3 regions of the Enterococcus sp. XAF26B05_ASV22 genome follow, and region 1 is predicted to be linked to each of the others. Evidence: riboswitches for the same ligand, from Rfam matches in the RefSeq annotation. Region 1 holds a riboswitch; each other region holds the start of a gene.
The links. A riboswitch is a leader RNA that binds a small molecule or an ion and turns the genes downstream of it on or off. The one in region 1 is predicted to bind magnesium.
Positions count from the first base shown of each region.

Region 2: it holds a riboswitch for magnesium, as region 1 does, so the genes downstream of both, AC1PU0_RS03990 (LCP family protein) here and AC1PU0_RS06340 (MgtC/SapB family protein) in region 1, are expected to answer to the same signal.
Region 3: it holds a riboswitch for magnesium, as region 1 does, so the genes downstream of both, AC1PU0_RS10095 (LCP family protein) here and AC1PU0_RS06340 (MgtC/SapB family protein) in region 1, are expected to answer to the same signal.

Region 1 is NZ_CM161538.1:1,273,865-1,284,768, forward strand. Features, by position in the region: gene coaE (dephospho-CoA kinase) at 1-558, shown strand, start outside; gene AC1PU0_RS06305 (nucleotide sugar dehydrogenase) at 809-2,038, shown strand; gene AC1PU0_RS06310 (pectate lyase-like adhesive domain-containing protein) at 2,085-2,645, shown strand; gene AC1PU0_RS06315 (glycosyltransferase) at 2,696-4,324, shown strand; gene nrdR (transcriptional regulator NrdR) at 4,679-5,164, shown strand; gene AC1PU0_RS06325 (replication initiation and membrane attachment family protein) at 5,177-6,583, shown strand; gene dnaI (primosomal protein DnaI) at 6,583-7,512, shown strand; gene AC1PU0_RS06335 (hypothetical protein) at 7,669-8,139, shown strand; M-box (ykoK) riboswitch at 8,387-8,557, shown strand; gene AC1PU0_RS06340 (MgtC/SapB family protein) at 9,021-9,797, shown strand; gene AC1PU0_RS06345 (GNAT family N-acetyltransferase) at 9,827-10,327, shown strand; gene mgtA (magnesium-translocating P-type ATPase) at 10,563-10,904, shown strand, end outside.
Region 2 is NZ_CM161538.1:793,693-804,596, forward strand. Features, by position in the region: gene AC1PU0_RS03975 (WxLIP family cell surface protein) at 1-1,039, shown strand, start outside; gene AC1PU0_RS03980 (DUF4809 family protein) at 1,236-1,637, shown strand; gene AC1PU0_RS03985 (DUF4303 domain-containing protein) at 1,718-2,215, opposite strand; M-box (ykoK) riboswitch at 2,481-2,649, shown strand; gene AC1PU0_RS03990 (LCP family protein) at 2,781-3,698, shown strand; gene AC1PU0_RS03995 (FAD-dependent oxidoreductase) at 3,847-5,181, shown strand; gene AC1PU0_RS04000 (AcpB/EbpR/MafR family transcriptional regulator) at 5,171-6,643, shown strand; gene glpK (glycerol kinase GlpK) at 6,886-8,394, shown strand; gene glpO (type 1 glycerol-3-phosphate oxidase) at 8,412-10,247, shown strand; gene AC1PU0_RS04015 (MIP/aquaporin family protein) at 10,249-10,904, shown strand, end outside.
Region 3 is NZ_CM161538.1:2,028,184-2,039,087, forward strand. Features, by position in the region: gene rnhC (ribonuclease HIII) at 1-745, shown strand, start outside; gene budA (acetolactate decarboxylase) at 846-1,559, opposite strand; gene alsS (acetolactate synthase AlsS) at 1,573-3,234, opposite strand; M-box (ykoK) riboswitch at 3,682-3,851, shown strand; gene AC1PU0_RS10095 (LCP family protein) at 4,143-5,069, shown strand; gene AC1PU0_RS10100 (FtsW/RodA/SpoVE family cell cycle protein) at 5,066-6,247, shown strand; gene AC1PU0_RS10105 (FtsW/RodA/SpoVE family cell cycle protein) at 6,244-7,413, shown strand; gene AC1PU0_RS10110 (hypothetical protein) at 7,493-8,005, opposite strand; gene AC1PU0_RS10115 (hypothetical protein) at 8,837-9,124, shown strand; gene AC1PU0_RS10120 (hypothetical protein) at 9,420-9,581, shown strand; partial or broken gene AC1PU0_RS10125 (DUF6731 family protein) at 9,578-10,090, opposite strand; gene AC1PU0_RS10130 (SOS response-associated peptidase) at 10,270-10,833, opposite strand.

The DNA of each region.
Region 1 (10,904 bases):
GGGAAAAGTACGGTTGTATCTGTATTTAGGAGTCTGAATTTTCCGATTGTCGATGCCGATATCATTGCGCGGGAAATCGTTGAAGTTGGGAAGCCAGCACTAAAAAAAGTAGTGGCTGTTTTTGGTTCAGAAATCTTGAATAGAGAAGGGGCATTAAATCGAAAAAAATTAGGTGAGATTATTTTTTCTGATGAAAAAAAAAGAAAAAAGCTTAATGAAGTACTCTCACCATTTTTGAAAGAAGCAATTTTAACTGAGATTAATGACAAAAAAGATCAAGCACCATTAGTTATTGTGGATATCCCGTTATTGTATGAAGGCGGTTATGATGTGTTTGTCGATAAAGTAGCTGTGGTGTATGTTCCAGAAGAAATTCAGCTAGTTCGTTTGATGAAACGTGATAATTTATCCGAAGAGCAAGCGCAACTACGAATCGATAGTCAATTACCTATAGAGGAAAAAAAACAAAAAGCAAATATCATATTCGATAATCAAAACAGTATTCTAGAGACAAAAAATAACGTACAAAAATGGGTGACGAAAAATATTTTTGGATAAAATAATGTAATTTATTTTTTGTTTTTTTATGTTATTTTAAAAATAATGAAAAACAAGATTAAAATAACGCGTAATAAACAATGTTTATTACGCGTTATTTTCTTTTAACCCTATTGTTGAACTGTAAAACCGACATTTTTATACATATAATAAAATAACATTTTTGTTGGTAGTAGCATAGACAATTGTGCTGAGTGTGTGTTATCTTTTGTGAGTGAAAAGATTGCAGAAAAGGATTGTGGAAAGTGAAATGAAAAAAGAAGTAGTAGTTATTGGGTTAGGGTATGTTGGATTACCAAGTGTCATCAATCATGTAAAAAAAAGACATAAAGTAATTGGATTTGATGTTGATAAACGAAAAGTGGACATGCTGAATAAGGGAATAAGTCCTCTTGATACAGTATCAAACGAAACGGTTCAAATGCTACAAGAAAAAGGAACGATTTTTACGTATGATGCGCAACAGATCGTCGCAAAAGATGTTTACATTATTGACGTGCCAACACCAATTGATAAAAATAAAATTCCAGATTTAAGTTATATCAAATCGGTAGTTGATTTGATTAAAAATAAAGTAAAAAAAGGGTCATTGATTATTTTAGAAAGTACAACGTATCCTGGAACGACAGAAGACTACCTCGTTGCAGAGTTTTCAAACCTCGATTACCAGATCGGAGTCGATCTTTTCATCGCCTATTCCCCAGAAAGAATTGATCCAGGAAATACCCAATCCCTTAGTGCAAAGATCCCAAGAATCGTTGCGGGCCATACAGATAAGTGCTTAGCTGAAGTGAAAGAGTTTTTTGGAAGCCATGTGTCATCCGTTCCCAACTTGAAAACAGCTGAACTCGCTAAACTATATGAAAATACATTTCGATTAGTGAATATCGCTTTAGCAGATGAACTTCAAAAAATTTCGGATAACTTAGATATTAAAGTAGGAGAAGTGTTGGAAGCAGGAGCAACTAAACCTTTTGGATTTATGAAATTTACGCCTAATTTAGGTATCGGTGGGCATTGTATTCCTGTAGACCCTTATTATCTGACTTGGCTGATGGCAGATCGGGGAGTTGAAACACCACTAATTGATACAGCTGGAAAAATCAATGATTCAATGCTTGATTATTATTTAGAGAAAATTAACCATCTTGCGTCTAAGAGCAAAAAAGAATTTACAGAGATGATTGTTGCTGTTATTGGTGTAACATACAAGAAAAATGTTGCAGATATTCGAATGTCTTCGGTTATTTCCTTGATAAAAAAATTAAAAGAGAAAAATATAACCGTTGTTGCTTATGATGATGTGATGCATCCGTATAGTGTGTCGACCGATGAAACAATTGTCACATTAGAACCGGATTATCAACAACTGACACAATATGATCTAGTAATTTATGCTGTCGATCACGATATCTATGAAGACAAGAAAAATATTATTATAGATAAGAGCCAATTATTTTATGATTTAACAACAGTTTAATGACTCCATTGATCATGGATTGTTCAAGTAGGAGGTAAGAAAAATAATGAATGATAGTTCAAGAAAAATCAGACGTAAAGAAAAACAACACGTTGAAAAGAATCGCTCAACGCAACTATTAAAAATAGTGCTATTACCATTGTTACTTCTACTTGCGATAATTTTCCTAATTTATGGTAAAAATAAATCAGATGATCTGTTTTTAAATGATACGTCAAATGAGCAAGAAGATTTTGTGGTCGTTAAGGAAAAGAAATACGCTGACATTTATACATGGGAAGAGTTAATAGCGGCTATTTCAAATAAAGAATTGACTGAGATCAATATTAAAAAAGATATTAAATTTCCTCAATCTCAAAAGCAACTGACATTAAATAAATTAACAAAAGTCCGTGAAGAGCAGGTTTTTCGCTATGATGATACCTTAAAAAAAGAGCGAAAGCAGACAATATTGATGGTAAGTGTACTCAAGCGTGATCTCAATAGAAAAGTGTTGATAAGTGGTGAAAAACGAAGCATTGAGTTGGGCAATGTAGAATTAGATTTGCCTAAAGGGTTAGACCTTGAATTCAAAGAGATAAAGTTAATAAGGAGTTATCGTTATTAGACGAAACATATTAGAACCATTGTACAATTGTTTTTTGAAAGGATGTTTTGATGAGAAAAGGATTTTTCTTTTTATTAGAATTCTTAGGCATAATTTTTTTGTATTTAATTCCTATTGTCTCCATATCATATATTGCAGTATATGAGCTGCTTCATTTTTTTCACCCGTCAATTGAAAGTTTTATTCTATCAGGAAAGCTTCCGTTATTGGTCATGTTGATTGTTTTTATACTAGAACTCATTATTCATTTTAGGTTTAAACCTCAACAGAGAAAATTATTACGTGAATTAGGAATCAAACCACAAGTTAGACGCTATAAAATAGGCTTTTGGGCAAATACTCGAAGCCAGAAGATCAAGCATACACTATATAATAAAAATGGTCTTTTGTTACTATTTACGCTTACTTCGATTCTTTCTTTAGGAGTTGTATGGTTTCAATTTAGATTGCCGAGTGGTTATCGTCATTCGTTGAGTGGGGTTGCGCCTTTTTTTACAATGAGTGGAGGGATTGCATTAGCTACGCTTATTTTAAGTACTCTATATACGCCATATGCATATGAAAAAGTTAGTCATCGAAAAATATATATATTAATGCCTATGTATAATGAACCAATCGAAAACATTAAAAACTCGTTTGAATCTATCCTAAATCAAAGTCTCCTGCCAACTGAATTAGTAGCTGTTGATGATGGCAGTTCACTTGTTGATTATTCAGAGGTTGCAGAAGAATATCGGAAAATTTTTGCTGAAAAAGGTGTTTCTTTTCAGTTTATTAAACAAAAAAATAGTGGAAAGCGAGCAGCTCAGTTAAATGCGTATAACCATTTAGAAATTTCCGATTTTCATAATGAGATTATTTTAACGATCGATAGTGATACTGTTTTTGATGAACATGCGATAGAACAAGGAATCATTCCGTTTGAAGATGAACGTGTATACTCTGTTGCGGGTGTGATCGTGACTAGAAATGTTACGGATAATCTTTTGACTGTGATCACAGATTTATTGGTGATTGGACACATGGTTCTGATAGAACGCTCAATGAATTCTATGTTCGGCAGCGTAGCCGTTAATAGTGGGCCAATTGCATTTTATAGAGCAGAGGTTTTAAATTTAGCGAAAAAATTAGGATATAAAAATGAAACATTTGGTCGTGTTAGAGTAGAATTTTCAGATGATAGTTTCTTGACTTTATCAGCGATGCTGTTGGGGCGAACTGTTGCTCAAATGACAGCCGTTTCATACACTGATTTACCAAATAAACTGAGCCATCATGTTAGACAACATCTCCGTTGGAGCAGAGGAAGTTTTATTCGAGGTTTTTGGCGTTTAGCTTTGTTTCCTGTTAGTAGTTTTGTCTTTTTTAGACAGTCATTTGGCTGGGCGATGTTTGCAGCGATGAATGTTATTAAATATCAATTGATTTATTGGGTATTTTTCGTAATGAGCGATTTTCCATTAATTTTAATTGCTCCTTTAGCTTTTAGTGCAGTTTATTCCTTGGCATATCTTTCAATTCCAAGGAACGATTTAGCAAAAAGGGACAAATGGATTGTGTTCTTTGCGTTTCCTTTTACTGTGTTATGGGCAATCTTCGTATTATCGCCTGTTCGAATTTGGGGGTACATCACCCATAGGAATACAGGATGGGGAACGCGAGACAAAATAGAACTATAAGATGACAATGAGGCTGGGACAGGAGCGTTTAATCCCGAGAAATAAGAAGGAATTCACGAAAATTGTTTTTCAAATTTTTGTGAATTTCAGCTTATTTCCGAAGGGGTTGCTTCTACTCCCGCCGTTTATTCGTATTTAGGGTGTGATACAAAAGTGATTTTTACTTTTGTCCTACACCTATTTTTTTTTAAAAGCAGAAAATCGTTCTAAAATTAGAACGCAACAATAAGAAAAAAATGGTTAAGAAGTAAACGTTAATGGCTGGTTTCTCAAGCATTTCATGTTATAATATAGGAAGTATATTAAAACGAAACGTTAAACATAGATATTAGTAGATAAAATGAGGTGAACACTATGCGTTGTCCAAGATGTCATCATAATAATTCTCGCGTAATTGATAGTCGACAAGCAGACGATGGACGTGCAATCCGTCGTCGAAGAGAATGTGAAAATTGCAATTACCGTTTTACAACATTTGAACGAATTGAAGCAGCGCCATTGTTAGTCATCAAGAAAAATGGTGACCGAGAAGAATTTAACAGAGAGAAGATTTTACGTGGTTTGATCCGATCAGCTGAGAAACGCCCAGTTGCTATGGAACAAATGGAGCAAATCGTTGACAATGTCGAAAATAGAGTACGTAGCTTAGGCGAAAATGAGATTTCAACTACTCTAGTTGGCGAATATGTAATGGAAGATTTAGTGAACTTGGATGAAATCGCCTATATTCGCTTTGCCAGTGTCTACCGTCAATTCAAAGATATGAGTGTGTTCTTAAAAGAATTACAAGGAATCGTAGACAAAGCAAAATCTTCAAATCCAGACACAACCAATGATTAAGGAGGTCTTTCCTTGAAAGAGAATTGGAAAGAAGTCCATCCTAAAAGTATTTTTCAAGTAGCACTATCGTATCCGTTATCCAATCAAGAACAAGCAGTATTGACACTTTTATATCAACCAATTATTGGTGCCGAAGCTTTTAGTTTATACTTGACACTCCTATCCGAAGTAGAAGAGTCTGGTGTCAGTGAGTCACTTTTTCATGCTGATTTGATTACGATGATGGACATGAGTATCAAACAAATTCAAACAGCTAGAAAGAAATTAGAAGGAATCGGGTTACTAGGAACGTTTGTCAAAGACGATTCTGAACTTGGCGCACATTTTTTATACAGGTTGAATCATCCTGAAACAGCTGAACGTTTTTTTAAAGATGAAGTATTATCGTTAACCCTTCTAAACATCGTAGGACAAAGAAAATTGGACAAATTATTTGACCGCTTTAAACCAAAATTTATTAATTTGACTGGTTTTGCAGAAGTTTCAGCAAGCTTTAAAGAGGTGTATCAATTCAAAGAAGAACAAATCATTTCTCAAAGTAAGCTATTAAGCCAAATGGAACGATCTTTTAACGATCCAAGACCAGCACAAAAGCCAAGTGCAGTCAATGAAAGCTTTGATTGGGCATATTTTGTACAAGGGATAGAAAAACTTGGAATCAAGTTGCCAGATAATAGTATAGGATTCAAAGAAGAAGTATTTGTTTTTCATAACTTATTTGGCATTACAGAATTAGACATGATCGATTTTTGTTCTAAATCATTTGATTATTATACAAGTAAGATCGTTGTAAAGGACTTTGAGCGAGTAGTCTATAGAACCTTTGATCCTGATAAAAAGCAAAAACCAAGTGAATTTCAACGAAATGATTCGGTTGAGTTGTCTGCAGAAGATCAGCAGACATATCGGTATAACTCATTGAAAATGAACGGATTCTCAACACAAGACATTCAGATGATCATGGATAGTGAGAAGAATTTTCCGTTAAATTATTTAGAAGCACTAAAAAATGAACGTGGTGGGTATACAACCCCGCAAGAACGTTCACTGGTTAAATATTTAGTAAGTAAATCAGGACTACCGAACAGTGTAATCAATGTATTAATCAATTATGTTTATAATATTCAAAAGCAACCTACGTTGAAAGCTGACTATGTGAATCGAATTGCTAATGAATGGGCTCAAAGTGGTATTTTTTCACCAGAGAAAGCCATCGATCATGTACGCGAGTTAGCTAAAAAAGGCAAAGAACAAAAACAAACTAGGCAGAGATATGGACAAAATAATCGACCGATTCGTCAAGAAACATTACCAGATTGGGTAGATAATCCGGTTGAAGAGCAGAAACTATCTAAAGAAGAACAAGCACGACTAGACAAAGAAATTCAAGATTTCTTGAGTAAAGGAGGCGGCAATTAATGGAAGATGTAGGGAAAGAAATGTCAAAAATCATTCAAAACAGAGATATGAGTGAACGATATAATGAATTGGTTGAAGTTGTCCTTAAAGATACTGATGTACAGCAGTTCATCAAAGAAAATCGTGAACGATTGACGGACGATGATATTCGAAAAAGCTATTCGAAACTTTATGAGTTTGTTCAAGAAAAACGTAAATATCAATTAAATGACCCAACGATGATTGCTCCTGGATATGAGCCTCAACTAACCTTGAATTTCCATTACATCGATGTGACTTATGTACCTACAGAAGCGTTGATCGCGAAGCAAAAAGAAGATGAAATTCGCAAACGCGTCCGAGCAATGGATATGCCTAAAGATGTCCGAGAAGCTAGTTTGAATAGATTTGATACGGCATCTCAAGGTCGTGCTCAAGCAATGGCCGAAACTATGAAATTTTTAAACGAGTATACAACAAATCCAAAAGAATTCCATAAAGGCTTGTATCTTCAAGGTACCTTCGGTGTAGGGAAATCGTTCTTATTAGGTGCAATTGCGAATAGTTTAGCTGAGCGTGGTTTTGTAACAACCATTGTCCATTTTCCGACCTTTACAGTTGAAATGAAACAGGCAATTGGTAAAGATATGGTTGGACCTAAGTTGGATGCTGTCAAGAAATCACCTGTTTTGATGATTGATGATCTAGGGGCAGAATCAATGACTTCTTGGATTCGAGATGATGTATTAAGCGTTATTTTACAATATCGTATGCAAGAACAATTGGTAACGTTCTTTTCATCGAACCTTGATTTAAAAGAGCTAGAGAAACATTTATCCGTGACCCAGCGTGGAGAACAAGAACCATTAAAAGCTCGTCGTATCATGGAACGAATCCGTTACTTGGCTCAAGAAATTACAATGTCTGGTAATGATCGAAGAAATGGATAGAGCTGACTTTTACGACTGCTGTATAGGTTGAGTATAGGTGACTGAAGTGTGTGATACTTCAGTTGCTTTTTTAATTTTTCTTAATACTAAATGGTTGTAATGGACTATGCAAGAGTCTAGCGTTTATAATAAAGTATCAACAATGGAGGCGTGTCTATGAAAAAAATTACTATAACATTTGTAACGGTTATTGCATTGATTTCTTTAGCCGCATGCACACAAAATAAAACCGACTCGTCAAAAGGAAGTGAAAAAACGTCAATGAGTAGTGAGAAAGACCAAATGATCGATGAAATCTCAACTATGAAAGATCAAGAAAAATCTCAATCCATTTTTACAGCTATTTTAGTTGAAGATGCTAAAAAAAATGATACAGTGGATCAATCGACTCGTTTGGTTCTAAAAGAAGTCGAAGCAGTTGAAGATCCAGAAAAAATGATTGGTATGATGAAAAATGATGGTGTTATTTTGAATGTCACAACGGAACAATTAGCAGATGGACTCACAGAAAGTAGTTTTAAGACTGGTGATAAAATCCAATTTACATTAGTCGGTTTACCAGCAATGACTATGTCGATTCCACCACAAGTTGTTGGGAATTCAGTAATAAAAGTTGAAAAAATTTAATCATTTTGAAGTCGATAATGTTTGAGGTTGGGACAGAAGTGTTTAACACCGAGAATTTCGGCTTATTTCCGAAGGAGTTGCTTCTGCGCCCACCGTTTATTCGGTTACTAAGAGCCTGAAACATAACGTTTTTAGTTATGTCCCAGGCTCGTCATTTTTGTTTTTTATAGAGTAAATAATTATTTTTTCAAAAAAAGCATTGACATTTGTTTTATAACGATGGTATAGTTTCACCTGTAAGATAACTAAATAGATTTGTTAGGTGAGGCTCCTATACAAACACAGGCTACTGCCCAAAAACATCGAGAGATGCCAATGGGTAGAACAGGGATTGTCGATTACAAGGCTTTTCATAAGGTAGCTAAAAGCTCTGCTTTTTACGTTGTATAGTGCCAAAACTCAACGACTAGATCATACAGGCTTTTTTTTGTGCGCTTATTTATGACCTTCCGCTGAGTTTTGGCGGAAGGTTTTTTGCTGTGAATCACTACGATTGGCCAAAGGACAGAGTAGATGATGAACAGTACTTGGCGAACGAAGAGAGAGAAGTAACCGAAATACTGAATCACGGCATATCAATCCCCCATCTCTGGTCCTAAAAACCAAAGTATAAAAAGGAAAGACAGAGTAGATGATGAACAGTACTTGGCGAACGAAGAGAGAGAAGTAACCGAAATACTGAATCACGGCATATCAATCCCCCATCTCTGGTCCTAAAAACCAAAGTATAAAAAGGAAAGACAGAGTAGATGATGAACAGTGCTTGGCGAACGAAGAGAGAGAAGTAACCGAAATACTGAATCACGGCATATCGATCCCCCATCTCTTGACCTAAAAGCCAAAGTATAAAAAGGAAAGACAGAGTAGATGATGAACAGTACTTGGCGAACGAAGAGAGAGAAGTAACCGAAATACTGAATCACATCATGTCATTTCGAGCATACCAAACACTAACAACAAATCTAAGAAAGGAGCAAGCTTATGAATTTTTAATCAACATTATGGCCAGCATTTTTGCAGGAATGATTATTGGGGCAGAACGGCAATGGCGAAAAAAACTAGCTGGAATGAGAACAATGACCTTGGTAACATTTGGTGCATGTCAATTCGTTTCTTTATCCACTTTGATTCAGGATGATAGCAGTCCTACAAGAATAGCCGCTCAAGTAGTCAGTGGTATCGGATTCCTTGCTGGAGGCGTAATTTTGCGAGAAGGCTTTAGCGTAACAGGTATCAATACTGCCGCGACCTTATGGTGTTCAGCTGCTGTTGGAAGTTTGATCGGAGCGGGGTTTGTGATCGAAGGAATAAGTTGCGCAGTTGCTTTGATGCTCGTTAATATTTTGCTGAGGAATCTATCGTTTAAAATGGACAACTTGGCTGTCCAAAAAGAAGACGAACAAGTAGAGTCGATTCACTATCTTTCAGTTATTGCTAGTAATACAAGTGAAGTCATGCTTAGAACTGAAATTATTCAGTTACTCGATAAATATTGTTTAACCTTTACTAAATTCTCTTGTACCGATTTAGCAGGACAAAAAGTAAGACTATTCCTAGAAATCGAAGCGACAAGAAATGGCGTATTAGCAGTCAATACGATTATTTCAGAATTGTCTCAACTATCAGAAATCATAGAAATCAATCAAATGAGCAATTAAAAGAATGGAGGAATCAAAATGGTAAAACAGTGAAGGTCAACGTAATTAATTGGAATAGTGAAGAATATTGGAGAGGTATTTTTTTAAGAAATAAGCTACTTAAAACAAGTGCTGGAAAGGAATGGATCAAAGAATTGCCTATTCATGAAAAATACGACCTCCATATGGCTGCGATGATTGACGGGGAAGTTGTAGGGACGTTACTTCTTTCAAAAAGAAGCCGCACGATGGCTCAGATCAAGCAAGTTGCGATTGATGAGTTGTACCAGGGATTTGGGATAGGAAAACAATTACTTGAATTTGCAGAAAAAATAGCAGAGCTGATGAACTTTCAATCTGTATTTTTAACTGGTCGTAAACAAGCTTGGGGCTTTTATGATCATTTTGGTTACCAACGTATAAGTAGCGCATACTCAGATGGGGATGTGATCTTAAAAAAATTTAAGAAAAATCTTTGCACAAAAAAGAACACTCGGAATTTCGGAATTATCAAACATATCACGCTAAAGGAGATGGAAACAAATGGATGACAGTAGTCAGATGATTAAGGGCTCATGGATAAAGAAATCTGTTGAAGAAATTATAATTATTATTGTCTATTTGTTTCTAGGGCAAAAAAGCAATTTTCTCCGCTAACAGATTTTCTTTTATCTATCAGTCCGATTCCTAAAATAGAGAGAACACAATGAGATTGTAAAGGATGATCGTTTGTATTAGACTAACCTACATTTCATTAATCAGAGTTTTAGAAAGAAGGAGAAATACATGGATAAAAGAACAGCATTAACTAAAAAAAATAATCAGTCATATGAATATTTTGCACGGAACTCAGCCGAAAATATCATTACCTTTTTCAACTCTTCCAAAATAGGACTATCAAACCAACAAGCGGTTTTATCAAGAGAGGAATTTGGTGAAAATACAATTACTCACGGCAAAAAAACACCGCTATTCGTTGAAATAATTAAAGCTTATTTTACGCCATTTACAATTGTTTTGATCGCACTTGCTATTATTTCCTTTATAACAGATTATGTTATTGCACCACCAGCAGATCGTGATCTTATAGGTGTACTTATCATCATGGCGATGGTGTTGATCAGCGGT
Region 2 (10,904 bases), 480 kb from region 1:
GTGTGATTTTTCTGGGGCGAAAGGGAGTACTATCTTATTTTCTATTGGATTTATTTTTTTATTTAATGTTTTGAATGTAAAAACAGTTTTAGCACAAACTGATAGCAGAGAGACAAATAGCTTTTATGTGCAAGCGGTCATTCCGCAGAATCAAGTTGATATCAACAAATCTTATTTTGATTTGAAAATGCTGCCGGAAGAAGAGCAAGAATTACACGTTAAATTAGTGAATCCAGAAGATTCACCTATTTCTATTTCTATCAATGCCATAAATGCAACGACAACGGAAGAAGGAATGATCGATTATACAGTGAAAGGGATCCAGGATGAAACATTGGCATATCCTTTTGAATCTCTGATCAAGGTTTTAGAAACGACGATGTCCATACAACCTTATGAAACAAAGATTGCTCATTTTCATTTGAAGATGCCAAAAGAAAGATATGATGGTGTGATTGCAGGAGGACTGCGTTTTACCAAAAATTCAGTTGAAAGTGAAACTAAAAGTAAAGAGGTGGCAGTTCAACAGCGATTCCATTATGTATTGGGTGTAGTCTTAAAAGAGACAGATACTTCGGTTTTGCCTGATTATGAAATAGATACAGTAGATGTTGCCAGATCCAAACAAGGGAAGAAAATAGCCGTGATCCATTCGATTCGTAATGTAAATGCAGCGATTTCAAAGAAAATGGCTCTAAAATTTATTGTTCGAAAAAAAGGGGATGAGACAGCGCTAATCAAGTATGAAAAAGAGGCGCTAGAAATGGCGCCGAATTCCATGATGGATTTTCCAGTACCTATCAAAAGACAGTTGCGGCCTGGGACATATATCAGTCAAACACAAATCAATCAAGATGGGAAAAAATGGGCATTTGAGAATGAATTTCAGATTACAAGAGGACAAGCGAAGAGAATCAAAGAAGAAAATGAAGAAACGAAAATTGTGAGCAAGGTTCCGATTTGGTTGATTTTAGTGATTATTCTGTTGGTTTTATTGGTAGTGATTCAGACGTATAGTTTGTGGCGAAGGAAAAAATGAGTGAACTAGATAGAATCCCTATTTTCTGCAAGGATAATGAGTAAGGATTTTTATTTGAACTTCTATATTGATTTCCATCTATCCTCGATAGAATGAGTTACTATAACGCTTAAAATCAATTAGTTACTTTATTGTTCCTTTGTTTTTGCTATAATAAGTAAAAAAAGATAGAGATGCAAGAAAGGATCTATAAAAAATGAAAAAAGCGATAATTAGTAAAACAGTGAATTTATTAGATGGAGGTTGTAATGCTTGCGGAATTATTGAAGATGAAAATTATACTCTGACGATAGACGAGCAAGCAATTTCTTTAGAAGCATTGACGGTCAATTCTTTAGTATCAGCGATTGCACTAAAAAATGGATTCAAACGGGAATATCAGATGGATGTAATCGATGATTATACGTTATATAAAAAAGAAGAGTATCAAGTTACGCTTAAAGAAGAATATGATTTTTTGACATATTCAACTGATTCTGTAAAAATTGAAACAAAAGATCAAATCATCGTTGAAACAAAATTAGTGGAGAAAGTGAATGATATTTTAGGAACCATTTTTAATGTAGAAGAATTAGAATTTTGTTTTAAAATGACCTAAATGTATCAATTTAGCAATTTATTAAAATATCAAGTATATAAAAATGCCTGTTGCAATTTTGAGCTACAGGCATTTTTTCGCTATTCTATTTGAAAAAAATCTGACATGCTTATTTTTTCAAATCGTTCTTGTGAGTCGGCTGGCGTTTCATCATGATCATAAACGAGCAGTTTGAAGTCTTCTGTTTTTGGAATTCGTTCAAAGGTTTCGTTATCAGTCAAAAGAATGAGTTGCTGGCAAAGCCATTCAAGAACTGTCTCAATATCTTGTTCATCTTCTACCCAATCATCAAATAAATGAAGAGAGGCAAATCGCTGATTTTCATCCCAATCACCGGAATTGTACTTCATTTCTTCCAATTGTGTTTTAGTGTAGCCTTTAGTTGCGTAATAACTGGTTGTTTCTTGCCAAAGGTTCACTGTATTAAAGCATAAGTTGATTTCACCTTCCTCATAAATATTGCAGTCCAAAGCAAATGCATAAAATCGTTCATCGGAATGATCTAGTAAAAAATTGTCAATGCTGTCTGTTAAAAAGTTAAAAAAATACTCTTGCTGTTTTTCTAAAAAATGGTCCATTTATAGCCTCCAAAAGTTGGGTCTTTTAAACATTGAAACAGATAAAAGAAAGAATGTCTATCTAAAGTTGTTTTTTTTAGTTGGATAGTCATTTTTTAAGAAAATATAAAGATTTTTAGTGAAACGATTTATTAGCCAGCGTGGATTTTACCGTGGGAACAAGCACAGAGTCGGTTTAGTTTAGGAACATAACTACACAAGTTGGATAACGTGTATCAAATTTAATTTGACTTTGTGATTCGATACGATTATAGTTTAAAATGAATTAAATACTTGTTAGGTGAGGCTCCTATATAAACACAGGCTACTGCTCAGAAATGTCGAAAGACAGGTATGGGTAGGACAAAATTCGTCGAATTAAGGCGTTTTTCAAAGTAGCTAAAAGCAATGCTTTTTACGTTATATAGTGCTAAAACTCAACGAAGAGAAGAGTAAGGTACGTTCTAAAGAAATGGCAAATGTCATAAATTTAAACGCCTATAATCTAATCCCTTCGCTGAGTGCTCTTGGTGAAGTTTTTTGTTTTTATCCAATGAATTAGCGGAGCTATAGAAAGGAATAACCAATGAAGAAATCTGTAAAAATAGTGATTATCACGGTATTATCTATTCTTCTTGTCGTTGTCAGTGTAGGATGTTATGCAGCCATTTCATTCCAAACAGCCAAGGAAGAAAGTGAATCAACATTGTCCAATAAGAACCAGAATTTCACTGGTGATGAACAAGCAAGTGATAAAGAGTTGACTGTAATGATCGTCGGAAATGATTCAAGAGATGACGATGAAGACCAAGGGCGTTCAGATACGCTTATGGTAGCGCACTATGATGGGAAAACGAAGCAGCCTAAATTGATTTCGATTATGAGAGACAGCTATGTAACTTTTCCAGATGGCGGACAAGATAAAATAAACGCCGCATATGCATATGGTGGTGCACAAATGACAAAAGACGTGCTGAAAACGAATTTTGATTTACCAATCAATTATTATGTAGTCATGGATTTTAAAGAATTTAGTGATATTATTGACGAGCTTTATCCAAAAGGGGTAACGATTGACGCTGAAAAAGATATTAATTTAGACGGTGTGGATATCTTTAAAGGGAAACAAACATTACATGGTAATAGTTTACTGCAGTATGCTCGTTTTAGAATGGATGAAGAAGGCGATTTCGGTCGGATCAGACGTCAACAACAGGTGATGGATGCTTTAGTAGAGCAATCTAAAGATTTGATTCCAATTTGGGAATTACCACAAGTAGCAGGGAAAATGGTCGGAAAAATCGATACAAATGTACCCACAAGTCTTCTAATCGATTTAGCAAAAGATTTTCTAACTGGAAAAGTGAAACCATTAAAATCACTATCTGTTCCCGTAGAAGGGTCATGGAACTTCAATGATTATACTGAATCTGGAAGCGTGATTGAATTAGATGAACAAACGAATGCTGAAGCGATTCAGAATTTTATGAAAGACAAAGAATAACATAATGGATCCGTTTGCTCTCCTTGATGTGGGTAAACGGATTTTTTTATAAAAACGGAAAGTAAATCAGTTTAATTCTATGCGATTAGACCAAGCGTATGCTATTCTTTAAGAAAGCGTTTTTTTTATTTAGAAGGAAGGGTTTACTATGAAAGTTGTGATCATTGGTGCATCTTTTGCTGGCGTGTCGGCTGCTTTGGCTATTAGAAAAAAACACCCCGTTGCAGAAATTCATTTAATCGAGAAACAGGAAACGATTGGTTATTTGCCGGGAGGAATCAACCGGTATTTTAATAAAACAAGCGAATCTATTCAAACTGCAGAGTTTATTTCAGAACAACAATTAATAGAAAAGGGTATTTCTTTGTTGTTAAATGCCAAAGTGGTCAGTATGGATTCGAAACAGTATATCGTTAAGTATGAAAAACAAGCAGCAACGTTTATTATGTCTTTCAATAAATTGATTTTAGCGACAGGTTCTAGTCAATGGTCGCAGAAAATTCTGGGTAGTGATTCAGAAAAGGTATTAAAATATAAATTTTTACCTGGCGTTTTACAAGCTATTGAACGATTGGAAAGGAGTGATAAAGTAGCCTTGATCGGTGGTGGACAAATCGGTGGGGAAGCAGCAGATATGCTGTTGAAAAAAGGAAAAGAAGTGCATCTTTTTGAGCGGATGGATTATTTATTATTCAAGTATTTCGATGAGGAGATGATACGACCAGTACAAGCCGAAATGGAGTCTCGAGGTGTTGTATTTCATTTTGATGAAACGGTTGAAAAAGCGATCGACACAGATGAAGGTCTACTGATTGAAACAAAGAAATCTAAACTGTTATGTGATAGTGCGATTTTTGCGATGAATGTCCGTCCGGATCTAGGCTATTTGGATGAATCTATTCAAACACATACAGACCAGACTGTTTTTGTAAATGAGTACTTGCAAACCTCTCAAGCAGATATTTTTGCAATCGGTGACTGTATTCAGGTCCAGTATGGCGTGTCAAAGGACTCTTTTTACATTCCTTTAGTGAATAATGCGGTTAGAGCGGGCTTAGTTGTAGCTCAAAATCTTGTTGAACCAACAACACCATTTGTCGGCTCGCTTCGAACGATTGGAACAAAACTTGTTGATTATTATATCGCAAGTACTGGGTTGACGGAAGCAGAGGGGCTCTTTCACGGGCAGTCAATTGCTGTTGCCCATGTTCAGCAAAAAAGTGCTCAATTTTCAGGATGTGAAAAAATTTGTGGAAAAATTATTTTTGAAAAAGAGAGCCACAAAATTTTGGGAGCACAATTAATTTCCAAAGCGAATATTTTAGAGAAAATCAACACACTAGCACTTGGTATTCAAATGGGTCAAAAACTTGAAGCGCTTTATCAAAAAGATTTCTTGTATCATCCATATTATTCCAACGTGATTGACATCACGAATCAGTTAGGATTTGAAGGATTGTGGAGTGATACGGATGAAAATTGAAGAATTATTAGATAAGAAAGAAGCAAGAGAAATCGGGATTTTAAAGAAAGTAATTTTGGCTGGCGGTCGAATTGCAGATCATGAGTTGCTAGATTATTTAGGGGTTTCAAAGGCTTCTTTAGAAAGTGATTTGAAGGAATTAAGTTATTACTTGAAACCTTATGAAAAGGACTGTTCCCTTTTTTATGATGGACAATGGGTGGCTATTCACTTGTCTGATCATTTTTCGGTTAGTAAGGTTTTGGATGATTATGTCCACGCATCAGTCAAATTTCAATTGATCGATTATTTATTTCATTATCGAGAATTTACGATCGTTCAGCTCACTACAAAATTTATAATCAGTGAATCTTCGTTATTTCGAAAGATCAAAGAGTTAAATTTAATAGTAAAAGAATTTGATCTTAAAATTCGTAATGGTCAGCTAAAAGGGGAAGAGTTGCAAATCCGCTATTTTTATTTTCAAATTTATTGGTTTTTGACGCCTTATGATGTACATCAAGAAAAAACATTGACCATTCAAAATGCAAGAATCATTGAAGCACTCGAAAAAGCTTTATCGCTTTCTTTTGAAGAACAAGGCAAATTGAAGATTAGTTTGTGGCTGACGATCAGTAAAAAAAGAATTGCGGTACAGCCGAAAGAGTACAAAGGATTATCTAGTAAGAGTCAGGGATACGAACAGGATCCTTTTTTTAAAACATTGCGCTCTTTTGTTTTGCGTTTCTTTAGCCGCTATCCACTTGAAATCGATGAAGAAGAAAGCCTATTGCATTATATTTTTTTAATGAGTATGTCCGTTTTGGCTGAATCGGATTTCGCTGAGTATAGTTTGATTCGAGGTAGACGTACACCGACTTCATTAGCGGATACATTCGTGTTGGAGCATGTGATTTTATATTATCGGCCAAAAAAATTTTTCCCGGATCTGGAGAAAAAAATCTTCTATTATTTTTCTCAAATTCATAGTCGGCTCTATTTTTTTAAAGGAGAGTTGGAGTTATTTGATCGCGAGAATATTTGGCAGAAAGAACAAAGTCTTTCCAGTCATCAGTTGGCGGACTTCTCCCGTGTGCTTTTAGATAAAAGTTTGGAATGTTTTGATCGTCATTATGAAAAAGGCAATAGCTTACATGAATGGTCGTTAGTGAAATATCTTAGTGTGCTGGCAATTATTGATTTTGACATTGTTGGTGAAACTCGAATTGGAATCGATTTAAAGATGGACCACTTATATAAAGAAGTTATGACGCAAGTATTGGTTTTGAGTTTGAAGAATTTAAATGGCTTAACGATTGAAACTTACAATGCCCAAAAAAGCTATGATTTGATGATCACAAATGTTATGAAGCCGAATGTATATCGTTCAGTAAAGGAAGTATACGTGTTATCCGAGTTAGGCTCAACTTACGATATCAATCAAATTAGGAAGAAAATCAGAGCATTACACAATAAAAGATGAATTGAGTGAAAAAGCCCAAAAACCAAAAGAGTGCGTTGTTTTGGTTTGGGCTTTTCGTCGATAGGACAAAGAAAGAAGCAAAAACCTTCAATTATTTTTGAAATAAAAAAAAATATGACATTTTTAGGAAACGATTTGCGATTATTATTAATATATAAAATAAAGCGTTTTCATTACGGGGTTTATTTATCAGTCGAAGCTAAACAAGCCCACTACGCTTTTAAAATAGGGAGGAAATCATTATGACAGAGCAAAAGTATATCATGGCAATCGACCAAGGGACGACTAGTTCAAGAGCGATTATTTTTGATAAAAAAGGCAATAATATCGGGAGTTCTCAAAAGGAATTTACTCAAATTTTTCCTAAAGCAGGATGGGTCGAACACAATGCTAATGAAATTTGGAACTCGGTTCAATCAGTCATTGCAGGTGCCTTGATTGAATCAGGAGTTAAGCCTTCTGATATCGCAGGCATCGGTATTACCAATCAGCGGGAAACAACGGTCGTTTGGGATAAACAAACAGGATTACCAATCTATAATGCAATCGTGTGGCAATCTCGTCAATCTTCATCTATCGCCAATCAGTTAAAAGAAGAGGGTCATGGTGAGTTAATTCATGAAAAAACTGGATTGATCGTAGATGCTTATTTTTCCGCAACGAAAATTCGTTGGATTTTAGATCATGTTGAAGGAGCTCAAGAACGAGCTGAAAAAGGAAATCTGTTGTTTGGAACGATTGATTCATGGCTCGTTTGGAAATTGACAGGTGGGGAAACGCATGTAACGGATTATTCCAACGCAAGTCGTACCATGTTATTCAATATTCATGATCTAGATTGGGATCAAGATATTTTAGACATTTTGAACATTCCACGTGTGATGTTACCGAAAGCTACATCGAATTCTGAAGTATATGGGTTGACGAAAAACTATCATTTCTACGGTAGTGAAATTCCGATCTCAGGTATGGCAGGTGACCAACAAGCTGCGTTGTTTGGACAAATGGCTTTTGAACCGGGAATGGTAAAAAATACGTATGGTACAGGTTCATTTATTGTCATGAACACAGGTGAAAAGCCACAGCTTTCTGATAATAATCTATTAACAACGATTGGTTATGGGATCAATGGCAAAGTCTATTATGCCTTAGAAGGAAGTATTTTCGTAGCAGGTTCAGCCGTTCAATGGTTGCGTGATGGTTTGAAGATGATTCAAACAGCTGCTGAGTCAGAAGCTGTAGCAAATGAATCTCATAATAAAAATGAAGTTTACGTTGTTCCTGCTTTTACAGGTCTAGGAGCACCGTATTGGGACTCGGATGCAAGAGGCGCTGTATTTGGGTTGACAAGAGGCACAACAAGAGAGGATTTTGTAAAAGCTACATTGCAATCGGTGGCTTATCAAGTGAGAGATATCATCGATACCATGCAAAAAGATACTGGTATTGCGATTCCAATCTTAAAAGTAGATGGAGGAGCCGCGAATAATGATTTATTGATGCAATTTCAAGCAGATATCTTAAACACTTCTGTTCAAAAAGCACAAAATTTAGAAACAACTGCTTTAGGTGCTGCGTTTTTAGCTGGTTTAGCGGTTGGCTTTTGGAAAGATTTAGATGAATTAAAAGAATTTTATGAAGATGGACAAGTGTTTGAAGCGAAAATGTCCGATGAAGAACGGGATGATTTATACGAAGGCTGGCAACAAGCTGTCGCTGCTACACAAATGTTTAAACATAAATCAAAATAAGGGAAGAAGTGAGTGGTATGTCATTTTCAATCAAAACAAGACAAACATCTATTGAAAAGATGAAGTCTGAAGAATTAGATTTATTGATCATTGGCGGTGGTATTACAGGTGCGGGCGTCGCCCTACAAGCAAGCGCTTCTGGTATGAAAACAGGGTTGATCGAAATGCAAGATTTTGCCGAAGGAACGTCTTCTCGCTCAACGAAATTAGTCCATGGCGGGATTCGTTATTTGAAAAATTTTGATGTAGAAGTTGTGGCGGACACGGTACAAGAACGTGCTGTCGTTCAAGCGATAGCGCCTCACATTCCAAAGCCAGACCCAATGCTTTTACCGATTTATGATGAGCCCAAAGCAACGTTTAATATGTTTTCTGTCAAAGTTGCAATGGATTTATATGACCGCTTGGCGAATGTGATCGGTACAAAATATGAAAATTATACGTTAACAAAAGAGGAAGTGTTAAAACGGGAACCGCAATTAAAAAGTGAGGGGCTACAAGGTGGCGGTGTTTACCTCGATTTTAGAAATAACGATGCTCGTCTTGTTATCGAAAATATCAAACGAGCGGCTTCTGATGATGGTTTGATGGTCAGCAAAGTCAAAGCGGTAGGCTTTATTCAAAATGAGCATGGTAAAATCGTTGGTGTAAAAGCAGAAGACTTGCTGACGGGTGAACAGTTTGACATCAAAGCAAAAATTGTTATCAATACGACGGGGCCTTGGTCTGATAAAGTGCGAGGTTTAGATACAAAAGAAAATGTAGTGCCGCAAATGCGTCCGACAAAAGGGGTCCATCTTGTTGTAGACAATAGCAAATTACACGTACCACAACCAACTTATTTTGATACAGGTAAACATGATGGTCGGATGGTCTTCGTTGTTCCTAGAGAAAAGAAAACGTATTTTGGCACGACGGATACAGATTATACTGGGGATTATGAACATCCTACTGTTACACAAGAAGATGTCGATTACTTGTTGGAAATCGTCAATAGCCATTATCCTAAAGCCAATGTGACCATAGACGATATTGAAGCAAGCTGGGCAGGCCTTAGACCACTGATTTCAGAAAATGGTGGATCAGATTACAACGGTGGCAATAATGGCAAAGTTTCTGATGAAAGCTTCGATCAAGTAATCGAGATTGTTGGTAAGTATAAACATCAACAAGCAACGCGTTTTGATGTTGAAAATGTATTGAATCACTTAGAAGAATCACTAGCTGAAAGCAAAGAAAACCCTTCAGCAGTTTCTCGTGGCAGTTTGTTGGAACGCTCAGAGGATGGTTTACTGACATTATCAGGAGGGAAAATCACAGATTATCGTAAAATGGCGGAAGGGGCATTGAAAGAGATTCAACGAATTTTGAAAGAAGAATTTAATCGTGACGTTCAGTTGATTGATTCTAAAACATACCCTGTTTCTGGCGGAAATCTTAATGTGGCAAATGTTGAAGAAGAACTAACTAATCTTGCGAAAATCGGTGTAGAAAAAGGGTTGGATCAAGAAGAATCCGAGTATCTAGCTCACTTGTACGGTTCAAATGTAACCGAACTATTTGAAAAAATTGCAACGACTGAACCAGTAACAGGGTTAAGTTTAGCTGAAACATTGGCGCTCCATTATGGGTTGGATAATGAGATGATACTGACACCAGCAGATTATCTTGTCCGTAGAACGAACCACTTATTATTCATGAGAGATACACTGGATGAAGTCAAACGAGGAGTTATTTCTGAAATGAGTCATTATTATAATTGGACCGAAAAACAACTAGAAGACTACACAACTGAATTAAATCAATTGATTGCTGAATCTGATTTGAGTGCATTGAAAGAAGGGAAGAAGTAAAATGGATACTTCAAATATGACACAGATTTTCAGTGAGTTTTTAGGGACGATGATATTGATTCTTTTAGGAGACGGTGTTTGTGCCGGAGTTAATTTAAAGAAAAGTAAAGCCGCAGGATCTGGATGGATCGTGATTGCGTTTGGGTGGGCTATGGCAGTAACAATTGCAGTATACGTTGCAGGCTATATGGGACCTGCTCACTTGAATCCAGCAGTGACGGTTGCGATGGCAATGACGGGAAGTTTTGAATGGAGCTTAGTTGTACCGTTTATTTTAGCGCAAGTACTAGGAGCAGTTCTAGGAGCTGTTTTAGTTTGGTTAGCCTACTTACCACACTGGCAAGTAACAAAAGATCAAGGAGCGATTTTAGGGACGTTCGCTACAAGTCCTGCGATTCGTAATTATCCAGCGAATATGGTAACGGAAGTGATTGGAACATTTGTTTTAGTGTTAGGTTTACTGTCATTTTCACAACACAATTTTACAGACGGGTTAAATCCATTAGTTGTAGGAGCGTTGATTTTGTCGATTGGTTTATCTCTAGGTGGACCTACAGGCTATGCGATCAATCCTGCGCGTGATTTTGGTCCTCGTTTGGCACATCAAATTTTGCCGATTTCAACTAAAGGAGAATCGGATTGGCGTTATTCATGGGT
Region 3 (10,904 bases), 750 kb from region 1:
ATGGGGCAGTTCACTTGAAAGTAAAGGAACAAGTCGATCGACATCAAAAAAAGCAACAGCGTTACCTGCTAATTTCAGTCAACTTTCAGTCTTAGGTAGTGATGAAGTTGGCAATGGTAGTTATTTTGGCCCCGTAACAGTTTGCGCTGCTTACGTCGACAAAACGATGGTGGCAAAACTAAAAGCACTTGGCGTACGAGATTCCAAGGAACTGACTGATCCGCAAATAGTACAACTTTCAGCAGTCATCAAAGAACTGGTTCCTTATAGACTATTGATTGTTGAGCCAGAAAAATACAATCAGATCCAGCCAAAATATAATGCGGTTCATATGAAAGTCGCATTACATAATCAAGCAATCCATTTATTATTGAACGACATCGCACCAACGAAACCAGACGGTATTTTGATCGATCAATTTACACCTGAAGCCAATTATAAAAAGTATGTACGAAGTGAACAAAATCAAGTCAATGAAAAATTATTCTTCATTACAAAAGGTGAGCAATATCATGTAGCAGTAGCAGCGGCTTCAATCATTAGCCGAGCGGCTTTTTTAGAAGAACTAGATAAAGAATCCAAAGAATTAGGAATGAAAGTTCCTTCTGGTGCGGGCGCTGTTTCTGATAAAGTTGCAGCGAAAGTGTTGGCTAAAGGTGGGATGACATTACTAAGTAAATATGTGAAACTTCATTTTGCAAATACAGAAAAAGCGAAAAAATTGCTTCAAAATGAAAGAGCCTGAGACAGAAGCTTATTTCCCAAGGGATTGCTTCTGCTCTCGCCTTTTATTCGCAACTAGGGTGTGAAACAAAAGTGATTTTTACTTTTGTCCCACACCCTTTCTATTCCGCTTCTTGGATTTCTTTATCTAAATCAGCATAATCAATGGCTGTATGAATAAATGTTTCATCATTTTTGGGAAAATGTTGAAATAATGAGTCCATGGGTTCAATCTCAATCACCCCTGATTCCAATTCAAAATCTATCAGGTGTCCGCCAAACGTTTGCTTGTCGCCTATAAAATGCAAATGAAACTCTGCTGCTGCAACACCTTGAAATAGTTCTGGTGTGAAGAAGCCAAGTATAGTGCCAGTAACCATTTCTTTTTCAAACTCAGGCTGTTCTTTGGATACTTCAACCAATCGTTTATAAGGTTTTTGCTGTTTGGGCATCACTCGAACATGGACTGTTTTAAATTTCCCATGAATTTTGATTGCATGAAAAAGGTTTTCGCTCTTTAAATGTTCGCTGATTAATTTATTTGTTTTTGAATAATCTATAGGACCAGCCACTGGAAAAGTGATTGTTGGTTTAAATGTAGTCACAGCTGCATAAGGTGTTTCTTGTTTGCCATCTAGTGCAACCAAGGCCCCATCTTCCCTTCCTTGAAAAGCTTTCCCCTCTAAAATGATTAACTCCCCATCTAAACCAGATAAAGTACCGATCCCAAAATCACCTTTTTTTAAAATATTAGTGATTGTTTCAGTCCCATCCATCAAGCCTGCCATTAAAGCTCCTAAAGTTCCGTGCTGATATAAGACTGTTTCTTTTGTCATTGTTATCACCTTTCTAATAAAATTGATCTGGTAAAATCGTTTCGCCAAGTTTTTCGTTATCTTGGTAATCAATTGGAATATCGATCACAACAGGCCCTTCTGTTTCAATTCCTTTTAAAATTGCTGCTTTTAATTCTTGAACATTCTCAGCGCGTAATCCTTTGGCTCCAAAAGCCTCAGCATATTTCACAAAATCGACGGGTCCAAAGTCCACACCAGAAATTCGATGATATTTAAGTTGCTCTTGAAATTCAACCATGTTATAACGTCCGTCATTCCAAATCAAATGAATGATATTTAATTTTTTTCGGACTGCCGTCTCAAGATCCTGAGCAGAAAACAAAAAGCCACCATCCCCTGAAATTGATAGTATTTGCGTGTTTGGTCGAACCAATGCTGCTGAAATCGCCCAAGGAAGCGCAACACCTAATGTCTGCATCCCATTACTAAAAAGTAAATGTCTCGGCTCATAACTTCTAAAATGACGAGCCATCCAAATATAATGACTCCCTACATCAACAGTGACTGTCATATCGTCTGTTACTATATTTTGCAATGTTTCGATCACTTCTAGAGGGTGAATCAATCCTTCTGTTGTCCCCTCTTTCACATCGTCTCGTTTAACCAGTTTTTCATGCAATAAATCTAAATATCCTATCGCTTTATCAGATAATCCTTTCGCTTCAATACTTGGTAAAAGAACGGTTAATGTCTCAGCAATGTCGCCGATCAGTTCTCGTTCCGGTTGGAAATATTGGTCGATTTCAGCCGGTGTATCATCAATTACTATAATCGCCGAATCTCCTTCTGCATTCCAATTTCTAGCCTCATATTCTATTGGATCATAGCCGACCGCAATCACCAAATCACTGCGTTTTAATAGCATATCACCTGGTTGATTGCGAAACAAACCGATTCGTCCGAAGAAGTGGTCTTCTAATTTTCGAGAAATCACTCCTGCAGATTGGAACGTTTCAACGACTGGAATGTTCGTTTTCTCAACGATTGCGCGAATTGCCTTTGCTTCTTTATCTGTAGAGGCACGCATCCCGACCAATAACACAGGCAGCTCAGCCGCTTGAATCCGTTGTGAAAGGTAGTCGATATCTTTTGATGAAGCAGAGCCGATTTTCGGATCACTCAATGGTTTTATGCCGACAGATTCTACTGGAGCATCAACTACATCTTGCGGAATACTGATAAAACTAGCTCCTTTTTTTGACGACTTTGCCAATCGATAAGCATTTGCTAAGACTTCAGAAATGGTCTCTGGATCTTGAATTTCTGCACTGTACTTCGTGATTGGCTCGAATAAAGCAGCATTGTTCATACTTTGGTGGGTTAATTTTAATAAGTCTCTTCGTTTTACTTGACCACCGATCGCCAGTACAGGATCGCCTTCTGCTGTAGCTGTTACTAACCCTGTAGCGAGATTACTCGCACCTGGACCACTCGTTGTAACAACTACACCTGGATTTCCAGTCAAGCGACCAACGGCAGCTGCCATAAAGGCTGCATTTTGTTCATGACGCGTTACGATCAATTCTGGGCCATCATCGACTAACGCATTAAACAGACCATCAATCTTTGCTCCTGGAATTCCAAAGACATAATCGACTTGATGATTTTTCAAGCTCTCAACAATCACTTCGGCACCATTTCTGCTTTTACCCATTACGTGTTACACCCTTTCTGAAATCATGTTTCATTAAACCAATTCCCTTATACAAAAAAGAATATAAAGAATCTACATTAAGGAAAACCGTATTTTATAGTACAGTTACAAACCCTGTATCAATTTCAATTATAGCATGTTGCCTATTATTTGTTTAATCATTTGATCCCCAAAAATAAGACAACGCCGAAACATAAAGGTTCATGCTTTCCGATATTCTTTCTAAATCATTAGATAGCAATTATTTGAGGCTATGTTTAAGAAAGAGTAAAGAAAATAGTACGTAGTCATTTTCCACTCTTTTCAACTCGACCGCTATACCCCTCTAGAAAACGGAATTTTCTACTTTAAATAACAAGTTTATCCGTTTCAGATCGACATATTATAAAAAAATTAATATTTACTTTATTGACTTTAACGAAGATATTCACTATATTTAGGGCGATCTGAATAACTTGTTAGGTGAGGCTCCTATGGAAACACAGGCTACTGCTCAAAAATGTCGAAAGACAGGAATGGGTAGGACAGGAATTGTCGAATTAAGGCTTTTCACAAAGTAGCTAAAAGCTCTGCTTTTTACGTTTCATAGTGCTAAAACTCAACGATGAGAATGATGAAAAGCTCTTTTTGTGCTGAAATCAATCCACCTTCGCTGAGTTATTCTAAGCGAAGGTTTTTTGTTTTGATAGATAATGTTGACAGAATTTTACTTCCAGGAGGTGGATATACAAATCGAAGGAGAAAACATCTCTTCATTATGATTTAATGGTTTAGAGATACTTCTTTTAATTTTGACTTACTGTGATTCATTATTTTAGTATAAAGATCTTTTTGTCCCCCATCTAAATCAATTCCTAATGCCAAACTTTATTTGATGATCAATTAAAATGATTAGCGAGGAATAAACTATGAAAACTGGAATAAAATGGTTAATTTGTATAATTCTTTTTGTTCTCTTGATTTTTACAGGAATTGGGAGTTACACCGCAATAAATTTTCATAATGGAAAAAAAATGGCTCAATCCCAAGTGAATAAGAACAAGAATACTAACTTCTCTGGTGATCAACAGACAAATCTGAAAGAGATCACGATTATGTTAATTGGTGATGACGGTCGTGAAGATGATGAAGATGGCGGACGTGCTGATACATTAATGGTCGCCCACTACAACAGTGAAACAAAACAACCAAAATTAATATCAATCATGAGAGATTCTTATGTGTCAATACCTGGACATGGATTAGAGAAAATCAATGCTGCTTACGCGTACGGCGGAGCCGAATTAACACGAAAGGTCCTCAATGACTCATTTGGTTTGCCAATCAATTATTATATTTCGGCAGATTTTACTCATTTTGTTCAATTAATCAATGAACTTTATCCAAAAGGGATTGAAATCGATGCAGAAAAAGATATCAACCTAGACAATGTCGACATCAAAAAAGGCAAACAACTCATGGATGGTAACACGTTATTACAGTATGCTCGTTTTCGAATGGATGAAGAGGGCGATTTTGGTCGAGTAAGAAGACAACAACAAGTTATGGACGCACTGGCAAAACAATCTAAAGATGCTGTCTCCTTCTTACAACTTCCGAAAATAGCGGGCGAAGCGGTCGGTTACTTAGATACGAATATCCCCACTGATCTTCTTATAGATTTAGCAAAAGATTTTCTATCAGGCAATGTCAAAACGCTTGAAACTTTATCTGTACCAGTTAAAGGGAGCTGGGCATTTAACGATTATACTGATGCTGGAAGTGTCTTAGAAATAGACGAGAAACAAAATGAAGAAGCTATTCATAGCTTTTTGGATGATGGGGCAGCGAAATGAAACAATCCAAGAGATTCTCTAAGATGCATTATTTAGATTTTTATGTTTTGGTCCCTTATTTTATTTTGTCAATCATAGGTATTTTAATGGTCTATAGTTCAAGTTCCTATCAATTATTAGATAGTGACCTTGGAACGTCGAGTAAAGCAATCAAACAAACGATGTATTTTCTTTTTAGTATCGTGTGTATGAGTTTTGTTTATCGGATTAACTTGTCCGTTCTTCGTAAACCTAAAATGATGTATGTTATTTTGGCGATGACGTTCTTATCTATTGTTGCTTTGCCCTTTATTGGAACAAGTGTTGGTGGTGCTAAGCGCTGGATCAATCTAGGCGTACTTTTGTTTCAACCATCTGAGTTAGTTCCTTTAGTACTCGTTCTTTATTTAGCTGCAAACTTGGCTAAAACAGACACGCTCGTTCCTTTTAGGTTCAAAGATCATAAACGTTCTTTATTTGTGGCTATGTTCTTTATGTTTTTTGTAGCTTTACAACCAAATATTGCTGGAGCGTCAATGATTTTTATCCTTGTTTTAGTCTTGTTTTTATCCAGCGGACTATCTCCTTTATTTATGTCGATAGCTTTAATTGGTTTCGTTGCGATAAAACGTTTAGGAACCGTTCTTTTATTGTCGATTCCAACAAATTGGATGCCTGAAAAATTCGGGTATTTAGTAACTCGTTTCGAAGTGATGCAAAATCCTTTCATTGATCCGACTGGCAAAGGGTTTCAAACGTCAAATGCTTATTATGCCATGCATAATGGTGGTTTTTGGGGCTTAGGTTTAGGCAATAGTATTCAAAAAAAGGGGTTCCTGCCAGCTGCTGATACAGATTTTATTTTTGCCATTTGTATCGAAGAGCTGGGATTGATTGTTTCTTTAGTGATTTTATTTTTAGTATTCTTTATGGTTGCTCGTTTATTTTTACTTGCGATAAGATCAAAAATCCTTTATTACTCCTATCTTTATATTGGTTGTGGGATGTTACTTTTACTTCAAGTATCCGTAAACGTAGGGAGCTTGTTAGGGTTTATCCCTATGACAGGATTGACATTCCCTTTCATCAGTTATGGTGGATCTAGTTTGCTGATATTGAGCATTACACTTGGTATTGCATTGAATGCCCGTGCGACGGAAATGAGAGAAATAGGGAAGCAAAAAGGAGAACTGGCATGAGACAAAACGTAAATCCAAATAGTGAACCTGTGAATTATGCGCTTCTTTTACCTGTTTTTCTTTTGATAGTTGTCGGCTTTATTGCCCAGTATGGCGCATTTTATGCAGATCCGTCTGTTGAATCAATTACTCCTTTGATGATAAAACAACTTCTATGGACTATCTTAGGCATTGTGGCAATGTTTATCACGATGTTTATTCCAATTAAATATTTGTGGAAATTTACTCCTACACTTTATGGTTTATCGCTGTTACTAATGAGTTTGCTGATAAAATTTCACGACCCAGTTATGGCCGCCGCAACTGGCACCAAACGTTGGATTCGACTAGGTCCACTCTCGTTTCAGCCATCAGAATTCATGAAACTTGGCTATATTTTGATGTTGGCCTATGTCGTGACAAGAAGACGGCAAAAGGCCTCAAATCCTTCTACTTTGAAAGAAGATTTCCGATTATTAGGGGAATTATCTCTTGTCAGTCTACCTGTTTTTGCTTTGATGTTTTATCAAAAAGATTTTGGTACAAGTTTAGTATTTATTTCGATTTTTCTTGGTGTGGTGCTTGTTTCTGGTTGTTCTTGGAAAATCTTAACGGTTGGATTTGGGATTTTAGGTGTGATTGGTGTTAGCGGTATTTTGTTGGTTTTAACGGAACGAGGCCAAGCTATCCTTTCCTATCTTCATTTTCAGCCCTATCAGTTTAATCGAATCCATGCTTGGCTGAATCCTTTCGAATATGCAGACTCCATTTCATTTCAACAAGCTCGTGGGTTAACTGCTATCGGATCTGGAGAGATGTTAGGAAAAGGACTAACCGATCTACAAATTTACGTTCCTGTTAGAGAGTCCGATATGATTTTCACTGTGATTGGTGAAGCCTATGGTTTTATAGGAACTTGTACCTTGATTCTGCTGTTCTTTTATCTCATTTATCAAATGCTGATCTGTACGCTCAATGCAAAACGAGAGTTTTATGCGTATATTACGACTGGTGTGATTATGTATTTCTTATTTCACATATTAGAAAATATTGGCTCTAATATTGGTTTACTTCCTTTGACTGGGATTCCTTTACCCTTTATTAGTCAAGGTGGTACAGCTTATTTGGCTAATTTCATTGGAGTGGGGTTGATTCTTTCGATGTATTATCAGAAAGAAAAAAACTAGTCTGTTGTTTTAACTGTATAGTGAGAAGTATAAATGATACAAAACAAGGAGGTCGCGTTTATGCTCCCTCCTTCTTCTGTTACAATTTAAAATCTATATCATTATAATTTACCACTTCCTGCGACTTTACATGAATCCCAGAAGCTAATCCTACTTTTATTTTAAGAGTTGTCGCAGATACATTCATTACTCTGATTCTTTCTTTTCCAACAAGGTTCTCTCCTCTAGGTAAATCCTCAGGTATAACAAAATCAATAGTTCCATACGTGCCATATTCCGCAAAAGAACTGTAACGTTGATGACGCCCATTATATAAACCAAATCTGTCAACAACAATTGTTTCAGGTTCACATGATTCAATTTTAAATTTCACTTTAAATTTAGAAGCTAGTTGATTACTAAAAAATCCTCCAACATTAAACTCAACATACTCTCCTACTTTAAGTTCGGCTTCTTGTACAAGTGGCAATGCGCGTACAACAGCATAGTTTAATTTTTCTGTTGGTTTTTCTTCGGCCTTTACTAAATCAGATAGCCCAAACAATCCTAATACTACCAGACAACTTGCCATGAATAAACGTTTATTTAACACAAAATCACTCCTTTATCATAATGTGAATAAAATATAACATATAGTAAAATAAAAATCAAATGAGATGTTAAATAAAATTTACCTTAAAGTTAAGTTTACATTATATAGATGGAAAGGGAGTGTTATAATTAACGAAGAAATAATTATATATGAGTAGTTTTTGGTTTATCTTAAAATAATTTTTATAGTTATCCCGGCAGTGGGTACAAAGTCAGAAATAGAATTGTAGAAAACCCAAACAATATTTTGCACGAAACAACGTTCACACCTAGGTTTGAATTTGAAACAACACAATATTCAGGTGATGGAACTAAATTTTTTGAATTTGTAAACTATTCTCTAGCTTCTTTAAAATAAAAGTTGGGTATACTTTAGGCATGCATATCGGCAACAATCCATGTATTGATTATAATGATATTGATTTAAAATTAAACTAAAACAAATACATTACTAGCGATCCAATGGTTTGATTCCATCCATTTATCCTTCAATAATAAATATTTAAAATTATCTATCAAAAAAGCTGAACTCTTATCCATCAAGGGTTCAGCTATCTTTTAAACTCTATTCTTCTTCTTCCGCCATGAATGACGATCGTATTTCATAGACTTTTATCTAACGTCATTTAATACTTTTTAAAGAGATAACAAATATACTGTATCAACTGATTTCAAACAATCGAATGTGAGTCGTATTCAATATCGTATTCACCAATTCTCATTAGCGTAGGGCGCTATACATAGAAAGAACTATTTACAACGATAAATTGATTGCTTATTATTAAGTTGTATAAACTTATACGTAGCTAGACAAAAGAAAGAAGTAAGTTCAATGAACAATCCAAAAGCGGGCAATATTTTTTCTAACTGGTTTGAAAACTCGTTACTTAATTTACTTGAAAAGTATTTTGACAAGTTTACTGAACTAGCTGAGATACGAGTGAATAAACCGAGATTCATTAAACAAAAAAATACACTAAAATATTATGACGGTATCGATGCAGCAACGTTGAAAAAGTACGAGTTATTAGGCTTGAAACATTGCGAACCAATTGAAAGCGGCGTCGCATATTATCAAACATCCGAATTAGATCGATTTATGTTAAGTAATCAAAATTAAAGCAAAATAGGCGTTGCGAGATGCGAAAAGTTGCTGATAATCAGTAGCTTTTTTATTATTTACAACTATTATACAATTTTACTTGTATTTAATAACCGCATTTACTTATTGCAACTATTTTACAAGTTTAGTCATTTTTTACAACTAACCATACGCCATGTTAACACTTTGCCTTTTTATGAGAATAATGTTGACAGATAAGTGTCTCAACCAAAGTGCAATTTATTCTAATTATTTTCAACTAGAAAATAATTTTCTCCCCTCCTTGCGTATATTATCGTAAGGAGATTTTTATATGGATCAGATAATTATATTAGATGGCAACGTTGTAGGATTGGTTTGTGATAGTGGTAAGGCTCGTTGGGAGTTGTATAGGTTGGTGGTGTTGAGCGTGGATGTTGAGGATAGGATTGCGGAAATAGAATGTTTGAAAACGCCTGTTTTCTTTATATTTTAAACATCTGCAAATCTAACATTTATATTTCTACAAGATTCAGCATTTCTTGCTTTACTAAAAGCAGAAGGATCTAAAACTCTTCTGAAAGACAAAATCTCATTACCGCTCCAAGTGACGCCAATATAAGTCTCGACACCTACAGGAGATACACTATGGAGATTTTTTTGTATCATAATCACACTATTAGATGGATCATATAAACAAGTAACATCTTCGCTGACATATTTATCGCCAAGTTCTAAAAAATCACTCTGAGAATCTTCTGTACACAAGGAAGGATTGTCATTGCTTCTGATTCTTAGAAATCTTAGAAATCACACTTTGTATATCTTGCTATATTTTATGTTTTCTATTCTCATCTTGTCTCCATAATATCCTCGACTGTTTTTTTGATACAGAGAAACATCAATCTTTTTTATCCATCTTTCTAGATCAAACATCTTTTCTCTACCTTTAGTTTTTGCTTCCACAATTTGATAATATTCGCATTTTACCTTTTTGATTGCCATGAAAAATACCTTCAGATATTTATTAGTTACTATATGCTAACTACATTAAACCAGAAGAAAGTTAACAAGACATTAGTTTCATTAACTTTCATAGCATATATAATAAACTTGAGGTCAAATTATTATTTTAACACAGACTAAAAAAGAACTCTAGTTCCTATTATCTTTTTCCTAAATTTTTATATTCTCTGAATAACCAACTGCGGCATTCTCTGTTTTATAAAAGACTCTGCAAAGTCCTCGTCCAATATCCATTGATCAATAAACTCTTTAGGTAAAATTACAGGCATCCGATCATGTACCTGCTGCATAGATTCATTAGCTGCGGTCGTCAAAATAATACTTCGATTACCATCCTCAAATCTTTTGTAAAATCCTGCCAAGTAAACAGCGTTAGAATCTTGCTCAGTAAATAAAAATTTCTCTTTATTTGCATCCCATTCATAAAATCCCGTGGTTGGAAATACACAACGTGTGCTTTTAAATGCTTTGGCAAACGTCTTTTTCTCAGTCACGGTTTCAGATCGTGCATTGATCAGCAACTGTCCTTTTTTAAACCCGTGAAATCCCCATGTCATAGCATCATAATCAATATCATCAGAATCTGGACTATAAATCACTGGTACATCATTAGATGGATAAATCTCGCCCGTTTTGATTGCTTTATGTTTTTCTTCCACAGCTCTAACGATATCCCATATTTCTTTTGACTCGTCAGGTTCTAAAGAAAATCGACCACACATATGCATTCCCTCCTATCTATTCTTCGTTTAAGTTTAACAGGAGGGTAAATTCTAAGCTAAAGAAATGAATT